One region of the Streptomyces sp. NPDC021212 genome, then DNA from elsewhere that is predicted to be linked to it. Evidence: riboswitches for the same ligand, from Rfam matches in the RefSeq annotation. Region 1 holds a riboswitch; the other holds the start of a gene.

Region 1 (4,196 bases):
CGGCACGGTCCGGCAGGAGACCTTCGACCCGCGCGACATCGGCTTCGCACTGGCCCCCGTGGAGGCCCTGCGCGGCGCCGACGCCTCGCACAACGCGGACGTGGCACGCCGCGTTCTGGCGGGCGAGACGGGCCCTGTACGCGACGCGGTCCTCCTGAACGCGGGCGCGGCCCTGGCGGCCCTGGACTGGCACCGCGACCCTCCCACGACCCCGCTCAAGACCCGCATCGCGACGGGCGCCGCCCGAGCTGCCGAGTCGATCGACTCGGGCGCGGCGAGGGAGGCCCTGGAGCGATGGGTGAGGGCGAGCAACGCGTCGTAGCGCGCGGTGGCGATTCTTCCCCCACCCCGCCCCTTCCCACAGCACCGATGTGCGGCTCCGCCGCGCGGCGGGCAGGCCCCGGGGCTCGGCCGTGTCGTCACCGCCGTCGGGTCGGCGGGCGCGGTTGCGGGCCATGGCGGAGGGGCGGGGCCCCAGGGGCGCGGTTCTTTCCCCACCCCGCCCCTTCCCGTAACCGGGGGCGAGCCCCCCGGACCCCCGGCTCCGGTACGCGAGTACGATCACCCGCCCCCGTCCGGCGCGCACGGTTGTGGGCGAGGGAGCCAAGCCGGCGGCGCGGCGGCCCCGGCCCCCGCCCGGGGCCCGGGGCGGCAATGGCTCACCTCCGGTGCCCCACCACTCAGCCCCTCCGGCGCTTGAGGAGCGGGGGTGTGGGGGCGGAGCCCCCACCCGGGGGCCGGGGGCTTGCCCCCGGTTCGGGGAGGGGCGGGGTGGGGAACATGTCCGCGATGCGGACAGAGGGTGGGCGCCGCCTCGCGGTGTGGCACAATCCCTCCAGGTCACGAGCGACAGCGACTTCGGCCCCGGCCCGCTGTCCGGCAACCCTCCGTCCGTGGCGGGGTGCCCCGGGTGATGACCAGGCCGCTCGCAGCGAGGCGCGCGGCAAGCGCGGACCCCTCGCACTAGGGGTCCTGGTGGTCGAGGGAGTTCTTCCGTGACGCAGCGAATGCGCTAGGGCCGCAGCGCCCGTTTTCCGCAAGGCTCCGCCCGGATCAGCCGTGCGTCGAGCGATGTTCCGCATGCCTGCCACCCATCAGGAGAATTCGCCATGTCCGTGTGCCCTTCTGCTGTCCAGACCGCCACCCCGCTCCCCGTCCTCGGCAGCGACGTCACCGTGCCCCTGGTCACCGGCGGTGAGGTGACCTACGCCGCGCTCGACTACGCGGCCAGCGCGCCCGCCCTGCGGCGGGTGTGGGACGACGTCGCCGCCTATGCCCCGTACTACGGGAGCGTCCACCGCGGGGCGGGTTATCTGTCGCAGCTGTCGACGGATCTCTTCGAGACGAGCCGCAAGGAAGTCGCGGCGTTTCTGGGGTGCCGGGAGGACGACCAGGTGGTGTTCACCCGCTCGACCACCGACTCGCTCAACCTGCTGGCCGCCGTACTGCCCGCCGGTACGGAGGTGTTCGTGTTCGAGACCGAGCACCACGCCTCGCTGCTGCCGTGGGAGCAGCGGGAGGACGTGCGGGTGCGTTACCTGAGCGCGCCGCGCTCGCCGCGGCAGGCCGTGGAGACGCTGGAGAAGGCGCTGGCGGAGCGGGACGGGGGCCCGGCGCTGGTGTGCGTGACGGGCGCGTCGAACGTGACGGGTGAGCTGTGGCCGGTGGAGGCGCTGGCCGCGGCGGCGCATGCGCACGGCGCCCGTATCGTCCTGGACGCCGCGCAGCTGGCCCCGCACCACCCGGTGGACATCGCGACGGCGGACGTGGACTGGGTGGCGTTCTCGGGCCACAAGCTGTACGCCCCGTTCGGGGCGGGCGTCCTAGCGGGCCGGGCCGACTGGCTGCGCGAGGCGCGGCCGTATCTGGCGGGCGGCGGCGCGAGCCGCAAGGTCGCGCGGCGGGACGACGGAGGGGTGGACGTCGAGTGGCACACCACCGCGGCGCGGCACGAGGCGGGTTCGCCGAATGTGATCGGGGTGTACGCGATCGCCTCGGCGTGCAAGGCGCTGTCCGAGGCCGGGTTCGACGGCCTGGTGGCGCGCGAGCGGCAGCTGATCGCGAAGGTGCGGGAGGGGCTGGCGGAGGTGCCGGAGGTGCGGCTGCTGTCGCTGTTCGGCGACGACGCACCGCGGGTGGGCGTGCTGTCGTTCGTGGTGGAGGGCTGGAACAGCTCGCACTTCGCGGCGGCGCTGTCCGCGGAGTACGGGATCGGCGTACGGGACGGGCTGTTCTGCGCGCATCCGCTGCTGCGGACCCTGCTGGACAGCGAGCCCGGCGAGCCGGGGGAGTGCGGCGCGCCCGAGGCCGCCCCGGGGGAGCGCTCCCTGAACGCGATCCGCGTCAGCTTCGGCGCGGGCACCCCGGACGAGCATGTGGAGCGCTTCGTCCGGGCGGTGAAGGAGCTGGTCCGGGACGGCGCGCAGTGGGACTACCGCACGGAGGACGGCCGCTGCGTGCCCGCGCGCTAGGGCGCGCCCGGCTGCGCCTAGCTGTCGAGGCCGATGGCGAACGCGGCCTCCAGGTCGTGCTGCGAGTACGTCCGGAAGGCGATGTGGGTCTCGGTGGAGGCCACCCCCGGCAACTTGCTGATCTGGCCCGTGATGATGTCCGCGAGGTCGTCGTGGCGGGCCACCCGCACCATCGCGATCAGATCGTGCGCGCCGGTGACCGAGTAGACCTCGCTCACGCCCTCCAGCGCGGCGATCTTCTCGGCGGTCTCCGGGATCCGGTCCACGCTGGTCTTGATGAGCACGATCGAAGTGATCACGGCTGGCTTTCTCCCTCGCTGGACCTGGCTGCGCCGCCCACTCTATCCGGCCGCCCGAAGCGGGCCCATGCGTAGAGGAAGCCCAGGGTGAAGCCCACGAGATGGGCGAGGTAGGCCACGCCGGGGCGGGCGTCGGCCTGGCGGGCGGCGAGCCATTGGAGGGTGACCCAGAAGATCAGTACGGCCCAGGCGGGGAAGCGCAGCGGGAGGAAGAACAGGAACGGGAACAGGCTGGTCACCCGGGCGCGCGGGAAGAGCCAGAGGAAGGCGCCGAGGACGCCGGAGATGGCGCCGGAGGCGCCGACCAGCGTCTGCGGGGAGGAGGCATGGGCGGCGGCGTAGCCGAGGAGCGCGAGATAGCCGGTGACGAGGTAGAAGAGGGCGAAATGCATACGCCCCATGCGCTGCTCGGTCATGGCCCCGAAGACGTAGAGGAACAGCATGTTGCCGAGCAGATGCAGCCAGTTGCCGTGGACGAAGAGCGCGGTCAGCGGGGTCAGCGGCTCGGCGGGGGTGCCGCTCCACAGGGCGCTGGGGACGACTCCCCAGCGCTCGAAGTACGAGGTCTGGGCCTGGAGGAGGTCCCCGCCGGAGCCGTAGCGGGGGTCGAGCCCGGAGGCCGGTCCGAGGACGAAGATCAGGCAGCACGTGACGATGAGGGCGTACGTCATCACGGGACGGCCGGACCCCGCCGACTTCTCGATCATGGTCAGATCATCGCGTACCCGGCACAACCTGCCCAGAGCGCCTCGCCGCCGCCCGGGGGAGGGGGGTACGGGCCCGCCATGGCCGGGGGCTCAGGCCGTAGGGTGACAGGACGCCGATGAGCCGAGAAGCGAGGACGCGACACCATGGCCGTTCCCACGCCCAACGCCGAGACCCGCTGGCGCTGCACGCTGTGCGGCAACCTCACCCGTTTCGATGTGACCCGCTCGACGAAGGCGGTCGAGTTCGTCCACCTCGACCTCGCCGGGGAGCCTCGGGTCGAGGAGCGCGATGTGCTCAGTGAGACCATTGAGTCAGTGCGTTGTCGCTGGTGCAACGCGGTCGACCAGATCGAGCTGGTGGACCGTCCGAGTACGAACGCGAGCGCCTGACCAGACGGAGCGAGGAGAAGGTCGTGGACCGGACGGGCGGCCGCGAGGCGGCCGGTGACGCCGAGGGCGTCACCGAGGCGCTGGACCGCCCCCTGCCGGAAGGGGTGCGGCGGCGCGTGGTGGCGCTGGTCGCGGACGCGTTCGGTGGTCTGACGGTCACCGAACTGCCACCCCAGCTGCGGCAGTACGCCCGTTTCACCCCGAACCGGCGCGCGAAGTTCGCGGGAAACGCGATGGCCGCCGCCGTGGAGAGCGACCCCGTCTTCCGGCAGCGGATCGCCCAGCGGCTGCGCGACACCCAGACGGAGCTGGCCGAGGCCATAGAGGGC
Region 2 (4,196 bases), on a different contig from region 1:
CCACGTCGGCCAGCCGGTAGGCGGCCAGGGAGCGCGCGAAGTCGTCCTTCACATGGAGCGCGACCGGCTGCCAGCCCTCCGTCCCGTACTCCGCGTTGATCTCCTCGGCGAGCACCCGCACCCGCTCGGTGTAGTCGCGGTAGACGGCGAGGTCCTGGCGCGACGGGTAGGCGAAGGCCACGTGGACCACGCGCTCGCGCCACTCGGGACGGGTCTCCAGCAGGCGGCGGTAGGCCAGCAGCCCGCGCACGATGTTCTTGGACAGCTCGGTGCGATCCACCCGGACGATCGTCTTCCGCCCCGGGCCGATCTGCTCGCGCAGCGCCGCCAGCCGTTCGTCCACGTCGGCCGCCCGCGACCGCTCCCGCAGGAAGGTGGCGTCGGCGCCGAGGCCGTGCACCCCGAGCCGGGTCTCCCGGCCCTCGAAGCGCACGGCGGCCGCCGAGCCGTCCGTCCCCCGGACGACCTCCGCGCCCAGCACCGCCGCACAGCAGTCGGCGAACGACGCGGCCCAGCGCCCGGTGAGGAAGGCGGCACGGTCGCCGCCGAGGATGCCGCGCAGCACGCCCGCCGCGACATCGTCCGGCAGCAGCCGGTAGTAGTCCGGGGGCGCCCAGGGCGTGTGCGAGAAGTGGCCGATCCGCAGGTCGGGGCGGCGCGCCCGGAGCAGCCCGGGGACCAGCGCCAGGTGGTAGTCCTGCACCAGCACGACCGCGCCCTCGGCCGCCTCCTGGGCGAGCGCGTCGGCGAAGGCCGCGTTGTACGTCTCGTACGCCGCCCACTGCGCGCGGAACTCCGCGTCGAAGACCGGCTCGACCGGGGTCTGGTAGAGCAGGTGGTGGACGAACCACAGCACCGAGTTCGCGACGCCGTTGTACGCCGCGGCGAAGACATCCGGCGCGATGTCCAGCATCCGCACCTGCTGCCCGCCGGTGTGGTCCGCGTCCAGGTGGCCGGTCCCGGCGCGGCGCGCCGCCTCGCGGTCGCCGTCGCCGAGCGCGGCGCACACCCACACGGCCCCGGCGTCGGGCCCGATCGCGCTCAGGCCGGAGACCAGCCCGCCGCCCCCGCGCTTGGGGGTGAGCGAACCGTCCTCGCCCAGCGCGTACGAGACAGGGCCGCGGTTGGACGCGACGAGGATCGGTGCGCTGCGTTCAACGGCCATGTCGCGAGCCTAGCCATCGGACACCCGGCGCAAACGTACGTACGGTTTCTTGTGCCCGGGAGAGTTAGGCGAAGCTATGCCGCGCGCCGCTCCTGGTACTCCGGGATCTCGATCATCGGCGGCCGCTCCTCCGTGTCCACCGCCGTGGTGCGCGGCTCGAAGCCGTTCTCACCGCGCTCGAACTGGGTCAGCCGCGGCCGCACCAGATGGCCGCGGGCCAGCCGCAGCTGGGCGGTGCGGTAGATCGCCGCGGCCATCCGGCCGAGCGCCTTGCCGTCCTGGTGGCGGTGTTTGCGCACGCCGATGTCGACCTGGGCGAGGGCGTCGAGCCCGACCGTGTGCAGCGCGTCGACCAGCAGGCCCAGCTCGACCCCGTACCCGACGGGGAACGGCAGCCGCTCCAGCAGCGAGCGCCGGGCCGCGTACTCGCCGCCCAGCGGCTGGACGAAACCGGCCAGCTGCGGCCAGTGCAGGTTCAGCAGCGGCCGCGCGACCAGCTCGGTGACCCGGCCGCCCTGGCCGGCGGCGTCCCGCAGCGGACGGTCGTACATGCCCTTGACCAGCTGCACCCCGGGGTCGGTGAGCAGCGGCCCGACGATCCCGGAGACGAAGCGCGCGTCGAATTCGCGCAGGTCGGCGTCGATGAAGCAGACGATGTCGCCGCTGGTCGCCAGCAGTGACCGCCACAGCACCTCGCCCTTGCCGGGCAGCGCGGGCAGGCGCGGCAGCAGCGCGTCGCGGTGGACCACCCTCGCGCCGGCCGCCGCGGCGACCTCGGCGGTGCGGTCCGTGGAACCGGAATCCAGCACCACCAGCTCGTCGACGAGCGGCACGGCCTCGGTCATCAGCTCGCGGCGGATCGCGGCGGCGATCTCGCCGACGGTCGCCTCCTCGTTCAGCGCGGGCAGCACCACGCTGACGCTCGTCGCCGTGTGGCGCTTCGCGGCCAGCAGGCGGTCCAGCGGACGGTCGTCGGCCGACCAGGAGCGGTGCTCCAGCCAGCGCTCCACCTCATCCAGCACCTGTTTTGTCTCCCTGCTGTGATCGCTCGGGCGTGATGGTTGTGATCCATCTCGCGGTTCGGACGTCTGGCTCAACCCTCCGGGCCGTCGGTTACAGTCTTGAACAACGCACGTGACCTTCGTATGTCGGGGGCACGGTGTGACAAACGCCCCGGGTCCGGCCCGGTGGCCATACCGCTCATCCAGAGGGGCAGAGGGAACGGCCCGTTGAAGCCCCGGCAACCCTCCAGCTGGTCTCGCGTCCTGTAGCGAGGCTCCCAGCTCGGGAAGGTGCCAATTCCGTCTCGTGGCGAAATGCGTCCCGAGGAAGATGAGGAGAAAGGGCCTCGCCTCCATGGCTGTGCAATCCGTCGAAAGCTCAACCACTTCCGCTGCCGCTTTCGGCCCCGCCGTCGCCCTGTCCTGCCGCGAGTGCGGTGAGCGCTTCGACCTCGGCCCGATCTTCGCGTGCGGGTCGTGTTTCGGGCCGCTCGAGGTGGCGTACGAGCTGCCGAGCGGCGACCCGGAGGCCCTGCGGAAGCAGATCGAGGCCGGTCCGGACAACATCTGGCGCTACGCGCCGCTGCTGCCCGTCCCCACGGACGTGGCCACGCTCCCCAGCCTGAGCCCGGGCTTCACCCAGCTCGTCAAGGCCGACCGGCTCGCCCGTGAGCTGGGCGTCACCGGCGAGCTGCACGTCAAGGACGACTCCGGCAACCCGACCCACTCCTTCAAGGACCGGGTCGTCGCCATCGCCGTCCAGGCGGCCCGCACCTTCGGCTTCACCACCCTGTCCTGCTCCTCCACCGGCAACCTGGCCGGCGCGGTGGGCGCCGCGGCCGCCCGTTCCGGCTTCCGCTCGTGCGTCTTCATCCCGCACGACCTGGAGGCGGGCAAGGTCGTCATGGCCGCTGTCTACGGCGGTGACCTGGTCGGCATCGAGGGTACGTACGACGACGTCAACCGCTTCTGCAGCGAGCTGATCGGCGACCCCGTGGGCGAGGGCTGGGGCTTCGTCAACGTCAACCTGCGGCCGTACTACGGCGAGGGCTCCAAGACCCTGGCGTACGAGATCTGCGAGCAGCTCGGCTGGCGGCTGCCGGACCAGATCGTCATCCCGATCGCCTCCGGCTCCCAGCTCACCAAGATCGACAAGGGGCTCAAGGAGCTGATCAAGCTCGGTCTGGTCGAGGACAAGCCGTACAAGATCTTCGGCGCGCAGGCCGAGGGCTGCTCCCCGGTCTCCACCGCCTTCAAGGCGGGCCACGACGTGGTGCGCCCGCAGAAGCCGAACACCATCGCCAAGTCGCTGGCCATCGGCAACCCGGCGGACGGCCCGTACGTCCTCGACATCGCGCGCCGCACCGGCGGGGCGGTGGAGGACGTCACCGACGAGCAGGTGGTCGACGCGATCAAGCTGCTCGCCCGCACCGAGGGGATCTTCGCGGAGACCGCGGGCGGCGTGACCGTCGGCGTGACGAAGAAGCTGATCGAGGACGGTCTGCTCGACCCGTCCCTGACGACCGTCGTCCTCAACACCGGCGACGGCCTCAAGACCCTCGACGCGGTGGCCCCCACCACGGGCCCCTCCGCCATCATCCGCCCCACCCTTGACTCGTTCCGAGAGGCTGGCCTCGCATGAGCGTCAACGTCCGAATCCCGACCATCCTGCGTACCTACACCGGCGGCCAGGCCGAGGTCAGCGCCGAGGGCGCGACCCTCGCCGAGGTTCTGGCGGACCTGGAGAAGAACCACGCGGGCATCGCGGCCCGCGTCCTGGACGACACCGGCAAGCTGCGCCGCTTCGTGAACGTCTACGTCAACGACGATGACGTGCGGTTCGCCGAGGGCCTGGCCACGGCCACGCCGGACGGCGCCGGAGTGTCCATCATCCCCGCGGTCGCGGGTGGCTGCTGACGCTCCATCACCCCTCTCACCTCTGGAAATCGCCCCGTCCGGGAAGAAACGGACGGGGCGATTCCGTGTGTTGAATCGCGATACAGTTGCCCCGCCTCCCCAGCGGCCCCGGC

The links. Region 1 has a riboswitch for S-adenosylmethionine ahead of ACH4SI_RS29825 (aminotransferase class V-fold PLP-dependent enzyme). Riboswitches for the same ligand answer to the same signal wherever they lie in the genome.
Region 2: linked by a shared signal. The riboswitch ahead of thrC (threonine synthase) and the one ahead of ACH4SI_RS29825 (aminotransferase class V-fold PLP-dependent enzyme) in region 1 are both predicted to bind S-adenosylmethionine.

Annotation. Positions count from the first base shown of each region.
Region 1 is NZ_JBIRPZ010000012.1:27,399-31,594, reverse strand. Features, by position in the region: gene trpD (anthranilate phosphoribosyltransferase) at 1-322, shown strand, start outside; SAM riboswitch class IV at 839-956, shown strand; gene ACH4SI_RS29825 (aminotransferase class V-fold PLP-dependent enzyme) at 1,110-2,471, shown strand; gene ACH4SI_RS29820 (Lrp/AsnC family transcriptional regulator) at 2,489-2,770, opposite strand; gene ACH4SI_RS29815 (rhomboid family intramembrane serine protease) at 2,767-3,477, opposite strand; gene ACH4SI_RS29810 (hypothetical protein) at 3,622-3,867, shown strand; gene ACH4SI_RS29805 (NYN domain-containing protein) at 3,891-4,196, shown strand, end outside.
Region 2 is NZ_JBIRPZ010000016.1:30,536-34,731, forward strand. Features, by position in the region: gene ACH4SI_RS34420 (trehalose-6-phosphate synthase) at 1-1,165, opposite strand, end outside; gene ACH4SI_RS34425 (glucosyl-3-phosphoglycerate synthase) at 1,240-2,187, opposite strand; SAM riboswitch class I at 2,363-2,504, shown strand; gene thrC (threonine synthase) at 2,522-3,808, shown strand; gene ACH4SI_RS34435 (MoaD/ThiS family protein) at 3,805-4,083, shown strand.